2 regions of the Streptomyces sp. NPDC007872 genome follow, and region 1 is predicted to be linked to the other one. Evidence: predicted binding sites of a transcription regulator. Region 1 holds the regulator's gene; the other holds the start of a gene.
The links. Region 1 encodes HspR, which represses chaperone genes until heat shock. Its sites were predicted from a motif close to TTGAGNNNNNNNNNCTCAA; they were not measured.
Positions count from the first base shown of each region.

Region 1 (3,370 bases):
GACCTCCCACGAGGGTTCGCCCTCCAGCGGGGCGACCTCCCACGAGGGCTCACCGGGCTTGGCGAGCACCGCCGGAGCGGTCTCCCACGAGGGCTCGTTCTGCCCCGCCACCGAATGCACCGGGTGCGCCTCCCACGAGGGCTCGCCCACGGCGAGCGCACCGAGAGCAGCCGCCGCAACGGCTATGGCGCCAAGTGCACGAACCATCCTGGTCATGGCCGATCTCCACCTCTTTTGATCACTGCCTCCCCCCCGCGCTCTAGACGATGGCTCACACCCGCTCCTTTTCACTACCCAAGCCGGGCATCATGTTCCTGTAATGCATGACCCTGAGGGGGTGTAAATGGGGCTTGAATGTGACGGTTCCGGACATAAGCACAGTCACGGGGAACTGTGCGACGTGGGCAAGGAGCTGTACGCGAAGGCCCTTCGCACGGGTCGGATAGCCCGTGCGGAGGTCACGGCCGCCCCCTGCCTGAAGGAGCTGTCGCTCCTGCACCCGGACCCGGACGACAGCGAGTGGCTGCACCCGATCCCGCCCACGATCGCCCTCAACCAGCTCATCCACCCCATAGAGCAGGAGATCCAGGCACGCCGCCAGCACGCCATCGCCCTGGCCGACGTGTTCGAGCCGTTCCTCGCCATCCACACGCCGGACCCCTCCGCCACCCAGGCGATCACCGTCCTCGAAGGCCTCAGCGTCATCAACGCCACCCTCGACCGGGTCATCAGCGAGTGCACGGTGGAACTCCTCACCGTCCAGCCGGGCAGCGGACGGCGCCCCGACACCCTCGAAGCGGCCCTGCGGCGCATGGAGCCCCTGCTCGACCGGGGCGTCCGCATGCGCACGCTCTACCAGCACACCGCCCGGCACCACCCCGCCACCCTGGCCTACGTCGAGCGGGTCGCCCCCTACGGGCTCGTCCTGCGCACCCTCGAGGAGATCATCGACCGGCTGATCATCGTCGACCGGAAGGTGGCGTTCGTCCCGGCGCGCAGCGACCGCCAGGTCGCCCTGGAACTGCGGCACGAGGGGCTGGTCCAGTATCTCGTCGGCGTCTTCGAGCAGTTCTGGCTGCACGGCGTCCCCTGGGAGGAGGAAGTCCCCTACCGGCCCTCCGTGGACGGCATCGGCGGCGTCCAGCGCTCCATCGCCCGGCTCCTCGTCGAGGGGCACGTGGACGAGGCCATCGCCCGCCGGCTCGGGATGAACGTGCGCACCTGCCGGGCCCACATCGCCAAGCTCGCCGCCACCCTCGGCAGCGGCAGCCGGGCCCAGCTCGGCTACCTCATCGCCCAGTCGGGCATCCTCGACCGGGACGACTAGGGGGTGTCCGGAGCACGCGTGAGGCCCCCTCCACGGAAGTGGAGGGGGCCTCACGACGGGGCCTCGCGGCACAGGGCTCCACGGCACGGTGAACGGCGGTGCTACTCGCCGCGCTTGGGGCGCCAGACCACCAGCGCGCTCGCCTGCTGCACGTCCTGGTACGGCACGAGGTCGCGCCGGTACGAGGCGTGCACCTGGGCCTCGCGCTGCCGCATCGCCGCCGCGGCCCCGTCCACGGCCGCCGACAGCTCGGCGATCCGGCTCTGGAGCGCCGCGACCTGGTTCTCCAGTTCGATGATGCGCTTGATCCCGGCCAGGTTGATGCCCTCGTCCTGCGACAACTGCTGCACCTGGCGGAGCAGTTCGATGTCACGGGCCGAGTAGCGCCGCCCCCGGCCCGCCGTGCGGTCCGGGGAGACCAGGCCGAGCCGGTCGTACTGACGCAGGGTCTGGGGGTGCAGACCGGAGAGCTGGGCCGCCACCGAGATGACGTACACCGGCGACTCGTCGGTCAGTTCGTACGGATTGCGTCGGCGCCCTTCCACCGGGTCACGCTCCCTTCGCGGCCTGGAACAGCTCGGCCCGCGGGTCCTCGGAGGCGGTCGCCTCGCGGTAGGTCTCCAGGGCCTCGCGTGCCTTGTCGTCCAGCTCCTTCGGCACGGCGACCTCGACCGTGACGAGCAGGTCGCCGCGCGTGCCGTCCTTGCGGACCGCGCCCTTGCCCCGGGCGCGCATGGTCCGGCCGTTCGGCGTGCCCGCGGGCAGCTTGAGGGTGACCGCGGGGCCGCCGAGGGTCGGCACCCTGACCTCGCCGCCGAGCGCCGCCTCCGTGAAGGAGACCGGCACCGTGACGGTGAGGTTGTCGTCCTTGCGGCCGAAGACCGGGTGGGCGTCGACGCGCACCACGACGTACAGGTCGCCGTTGGGCCCGCCGCGCTCGCCCGGCGCGCCCTTGCCGCGCAGCCGGATCTTCTGGTGGTCGCTCACGCCGGCCGGGATGCGGACCTGCATGGTGCGGGAGGACTTGGCCCGGCCGCTGCCCTTGCAGACGTCGCAGGGGGTCTCGGCGATGAGGCCGCGCCCCTTGCAGTCCACGCAGGGGTCGGTGAGCGAGAAGCCGCCGCCGCTGCCGCGCGAGACCTGCCCGGTGCCGACGCAGGTCGGGCACACCCGGGGGGTGCCGTTCTTGTCGCCGGTGCCCGAACACGCCGTGCACGGCTGCTGGCTGGACATCCGCAGCGGCACGGTCGCGCCCTCGATGGCCTCGGTGAAGCTGAGGGTCACCTCGGACTCGATGTCCTGGCCGCGCCGCGGCTGGGTGCGGGCGCCGCCACCGCCGCGGTTGAACAGGCCGCCGAAGACGTCCCCGATGCCGCCGCCACCGCCGCCGAAGCCGCCGGCCCCGCCCTGGGCGCCCCCGAAGAGGTCGCCCAGGTCGAAGTTGAACGAGCCTCCGCCGGGACCGCCGGCCCGGAGGCCGCCGTTCCCGAAGAGCGCGCGGGCCTCGTCGTACTCCTTGCGCCGCTTGGGGTCACCGAGGACGTCGTTCGCCTCGGAGATCTCCTTGAAGCGCTCCTCGGCCTTGGTGTCGCCCTTGTTGGCGTCCGGATGGTTCTCGCGGGCGAGCTTCCGGTACGCCTTCTTGATCTCGGCCTCGGTGGCGTCCTTGGGGACGCCGAGGACCTTGTAGTAGTCCTTCTCGACGAAGTCCTTCGTGCTCATCGACGTCCCTCCTTCCGGACGATCGTTGCGTCACCCCTCCTCGGGGGCACCGCTCTCCTCGTCGGCCGACTTCTTCTCGTCCTTGGCCGGGGCCGCGCCCGGCTGGGGCTCGGCGACGGCCACGCGCGCGGGCCTGATGGTCCGCTCGCCGATCCGGTACCCGGGCTGCAGGATCGCCACGCAGGTCGTCTCGGTGACGTCCGGCGCGTACGAGTGCATCAGGGCCTCGTGGATCGTCGGGTCGAAGGGCTCGCCCTCCTTGCCGAACTGCTGCAGACCCATCTTGGCGACGACGGTCTCCAGCGATTCGGCCACCGACTT
Region 1 is NZ_JBIAEA010000005.1:429,060-432,429, reverse strand. It holds gene ACFYNX_RS20605 (hypothetical protein) at 1-216, opposite strand, end outside; gene ACFYNX_RS20600 (helix-turn-helix transcriptional regulator) at 344-1,327, shown strand; gene ACFYNX_RS20595 (heat shock protein transcriptional repressor HspR) at 1,429-1,872, opposite strand; gene dnaJ (molecular chaperone DnaJ) at 1,877-3,049, opposite strand; gene grpE (nucleotide exchange factor GrpE) at 3,080-3,370, opposite strand, start outside.

Region 2 (3,370 bases), on a different contig from region 1:
GGCCGGGCGTGCAGCCAGCCGGCGTGCCGGTCGTAGAGCACGGCGAGCGCCTCGGTGTCCCCCCGGGCCACCGCGCGCAGCAGCGCCGCGTCGTCCTCGTCGCCCCCGGAGGGGCCTCCCCCCCGCGGGGCGCGACAGTCTCACGCCCTCTCTGTCGCGGGCGGGCCCCGATCCGGTTCACGGTTCGCGGGGGCCGCGGGCGGGGGCGGCCTCAGGGGCTCGTCGGCGGGCCGCCCTCCGGGAGGGCGTCGAAGACGCGCTGGAGCGCGGGCGGGCGGTCGTCGTCGCCCGCGACGACCACGCGGTGGCGATGGGTCACCTCGTACCGGAAGCCGTCGGCGACGGGCCGTCCGGTCGGCCGCGCCGGGACGAGGGCGAAGGCGGGGTCCTCCAGGGCCGCGCGCAGCTCGGCGGCCTCGGCGGCGGTCTGCCGGCCGGTCCGGGGCGGCTTGTCGCCGGAGCGGACCGTCCACTCCCCGTCGCGGTGGACGACGAGCCGGTTCCGCACCCCGGCGAAACCACCGGTGACGACCACTTGGACGAGGACCTCGCCCGGCCGGGGGTCCTGCCGGGGAGTGTCGGGCGTGGTGGGAGAGCCTGGGGAGCCCGGTGTGGTGGTGGGACCGGGAGTGTCCGGCGTGACCGTTCCGGTCGTGGCGCCGGGGGAGCCCGGCCCGGCCGTGGTCCCCGGCGCGCCCGGCACCGGAGGGGCCCCGGCCCCCGCGTCCGCTCCGCAGCCGGCCGCACCGCCGGCCAGGGCCGCCGCAAGCAGTGCGGCCCCGCATCGCCTTCCCCACGCGCCTCTCGTCATGGGAGGAGCATGCCCGGCGGAGCGCCCCGGCGCAGCCGGACGGCCGGATTCCACTCTTGCCCGGCGCGTCCGGAGCGTCCGGCACGTTCGGCGCTCAGTCCTCGCCCCGTACGATCCCGGTCAGCGGCCCCCGGTATTCCCAGCCCAGCGCCCCGTAGAGCCCCCGGCCGTCCGTGGTCGCGGAGAGGACGCCGGTCGCGGCGCCCGCCCGGGCGGCTTCGGCCTCCAGGGTGAGCACGACGTTCGCGCCGAGGCCCCGGCGCCGGTGCGCCGCGTCCATCTCGATCCGGTCCGCGACGGCGGTGGCGCCGGTCGGGGCGATCTGTCCCCGGGCGGCGAGGGTGCCGTCCGGGGCGTGGATCCGGACCCGGACGACGCCGTCCCGGAACTCGACGGTCCGGGCGTACCCCTCGGGCGGCGCGGGGCGGGCGCCGGGGTCCAGCCGCTTGACCATCATGAAGCCGGGGTCGTCGGGGATCGTCCACCCCTCGGTGATCCACGGCGCCACCTCCTCGGCGTCCGCCATCACCTTGAGCCAGGTGTACGGCCGGGTGAGCCGCTCGCAGAGCGCGCCGACGGTGGCCGCGTCGGGCGCGGGCAACACGTGCCGCAGGACGTGCCGGGGGAGGCCCACGTCGATCCGGTGCCCCCAGGGCCGGTCGACGGCGGCCGGAGTGCCCCGGGAGACGGTCCAGCCCCTCACCCACGCCGATGTAATGGCTCGCATCTCCATAGGGGTATTACATAGGCCGTTCGAGGGGTGCACGAGAGTGATCGCTCACAGCGAACAGGCGTCCGGGAACATCTACGGGCTCACAAGCATTGAGTCGGTACAGCTCAACTTGACTGCCGAAGGGGAGATCATGGCTTCCGAGTCCATGGCGTCCGCGCCGCTCACTCTGCCTGTGCTGCCGCTCGACGACGAGGTCGTGCTGCCCGGAATGGTGGTGCCGCTGGACCTGTCCGACAACGACGTACGGGCCGCCGTCGAGGCCGCCCAGGCGGCCGCACGGCCCGGAGCGGGGAAGCCGCGGGTGCTGCTCGTGCCCCGCGTCGACGGCACCTACGCCGGGACCGGCGTCCTCGGGACCGTCGAGCAGGTGGGACGCCTGTCCGACGGCGACCCGGGCGCGCTCGTGCGCGGCCGCGGCCGCGTCCGCATCGGCGCCGGTACGACCGGCCCCGGCGCCGCCCTGTGGGTCGAGGGCACCGCCGTCGAGGAGAACCTGCCCGACCCGCTGCCCGGCTCCGTGACCGAGCTGGTCAAGGAGTACAAGGCGCTCGCCACCACCTGGCTGAAGAAGCGCGGCGCCTGGCAGGTCGTCGACCGCGTCCAGCAGATCGACGGCGTCGGCGCCCTCGCCGACAACTCCGGCTACTCGCCCTTCCTGACCGTCGCCCAGCGCGTCGAACTCCTGGAGACCGCCGACCCGGTCGCCCGGCTGCGCCTGGCCACCGCCCAGCTCCGCGAGCACCTCGCCGAGCAGGAGGTCGCCGAGACCATCGCCAAGGACGTCCAGGAGGGCGTCGACAAGCAGCAGCGCGAGTTCCTCCTCCGCCGCCAGCTCGAAGCCGTCCGCAAGGAACTGCGCGAGCTCAACGGCGAGGCGGAGGGCGAGGAGTCCGACGACTACCGTGCCCGCGTGGAGGCCGCCGACCTGCCCGGGAAGGTGCGCGAGGCCGCCCTCAAGGAGGTCGAGAAGCTGGAGCGGTCCAGCGACCAGTCCCCCGAGGGCTCCTGGATCCGCACCTGGCTCGACACGATCCTCGAACTGCCCTGGAACGAGCGGACCGAGGACCGGTACGACATCCGGGGCGCCCGCGCGGTGCTCGACGCCGAGCACGCGGGCCTGGACGACGTGAAGGAGCGGATCACCGAGTACCTGGCGGTGCGCAAGCGGCGCGCCGACCGCGGCCTCGGCGTGGTCGGCGGGCGCCGGGGCGGGGCCGTCCTCGCCCTCGTCGGCCCGCCCGGCGTCGGCAAGACCTCCCTCGGCGAGTCCGTCGCCCACGCGATGGGCCGGGAGTTCGTCCGGGTCGCCCTCGGCGGCGTCCGGGACGAGGCGGAGATCCGCGGCCACCGCCGCACCTACGTCGGCGCCCTGCCCGGCCGGATCGTCCGCGCCGTCAAGGAGGCCGGGTCCATGAACCCGGTGGTCCTGCTCGACGAGATCGACAAGGTCGGCTCCGACTTCCGCGGCGACCCCGCGGCGGCCCTCCTCGAAGTCCTCGACCCGGCGCAGAACCACACCTTCCGCGACCACTACCTGGAGGTCGAGCTCGACCTCTCCGACGTGGTCTTCCTGGCCACCGCGAACGTCCTGGAGTCCATCCCGGAGGCCCTCCTCGACCGCATGGAACTGGTGCGGCTCGACGGCTACACCGAGGACGAGAAGGTCGTCATCGCCCGCGACCACCTGCTGCCCCGGCAGTTGGAGCGGGCGGGCCTGGAGCCCGGCGAGGTCGTCCTGGAGGAGGCGTCGCTGCGGAAGCTGGCCGGCGAGTACACCCGCGAGGCGGGCGTCCGCACCCTGGAGCGGTCGATCTCCCGGCTGCTGC
Region 2 is NZ_JBIAEA010000001.1:807,007-810,376, forward strand. It holds partial or broken gene ACFYNX_RS03280 (RNA polymerase sigma factor) at 1-83, opposite strand, end outside; gene ACFYNX_RS03285 (hypothetical protein) at 212-535, opposite strand; gene ACFYNX_RS03290 (GNAT family N-acetyltransferase) at 906-1,538, opposite strand; gene lon (endopeptidase La) at 1,675-3,370, shown strand, end outside.
Region 2: the regulator HspR is predicted to act here: its motif matches at 1,634-1,652, upstream of lon (endopeptidase La).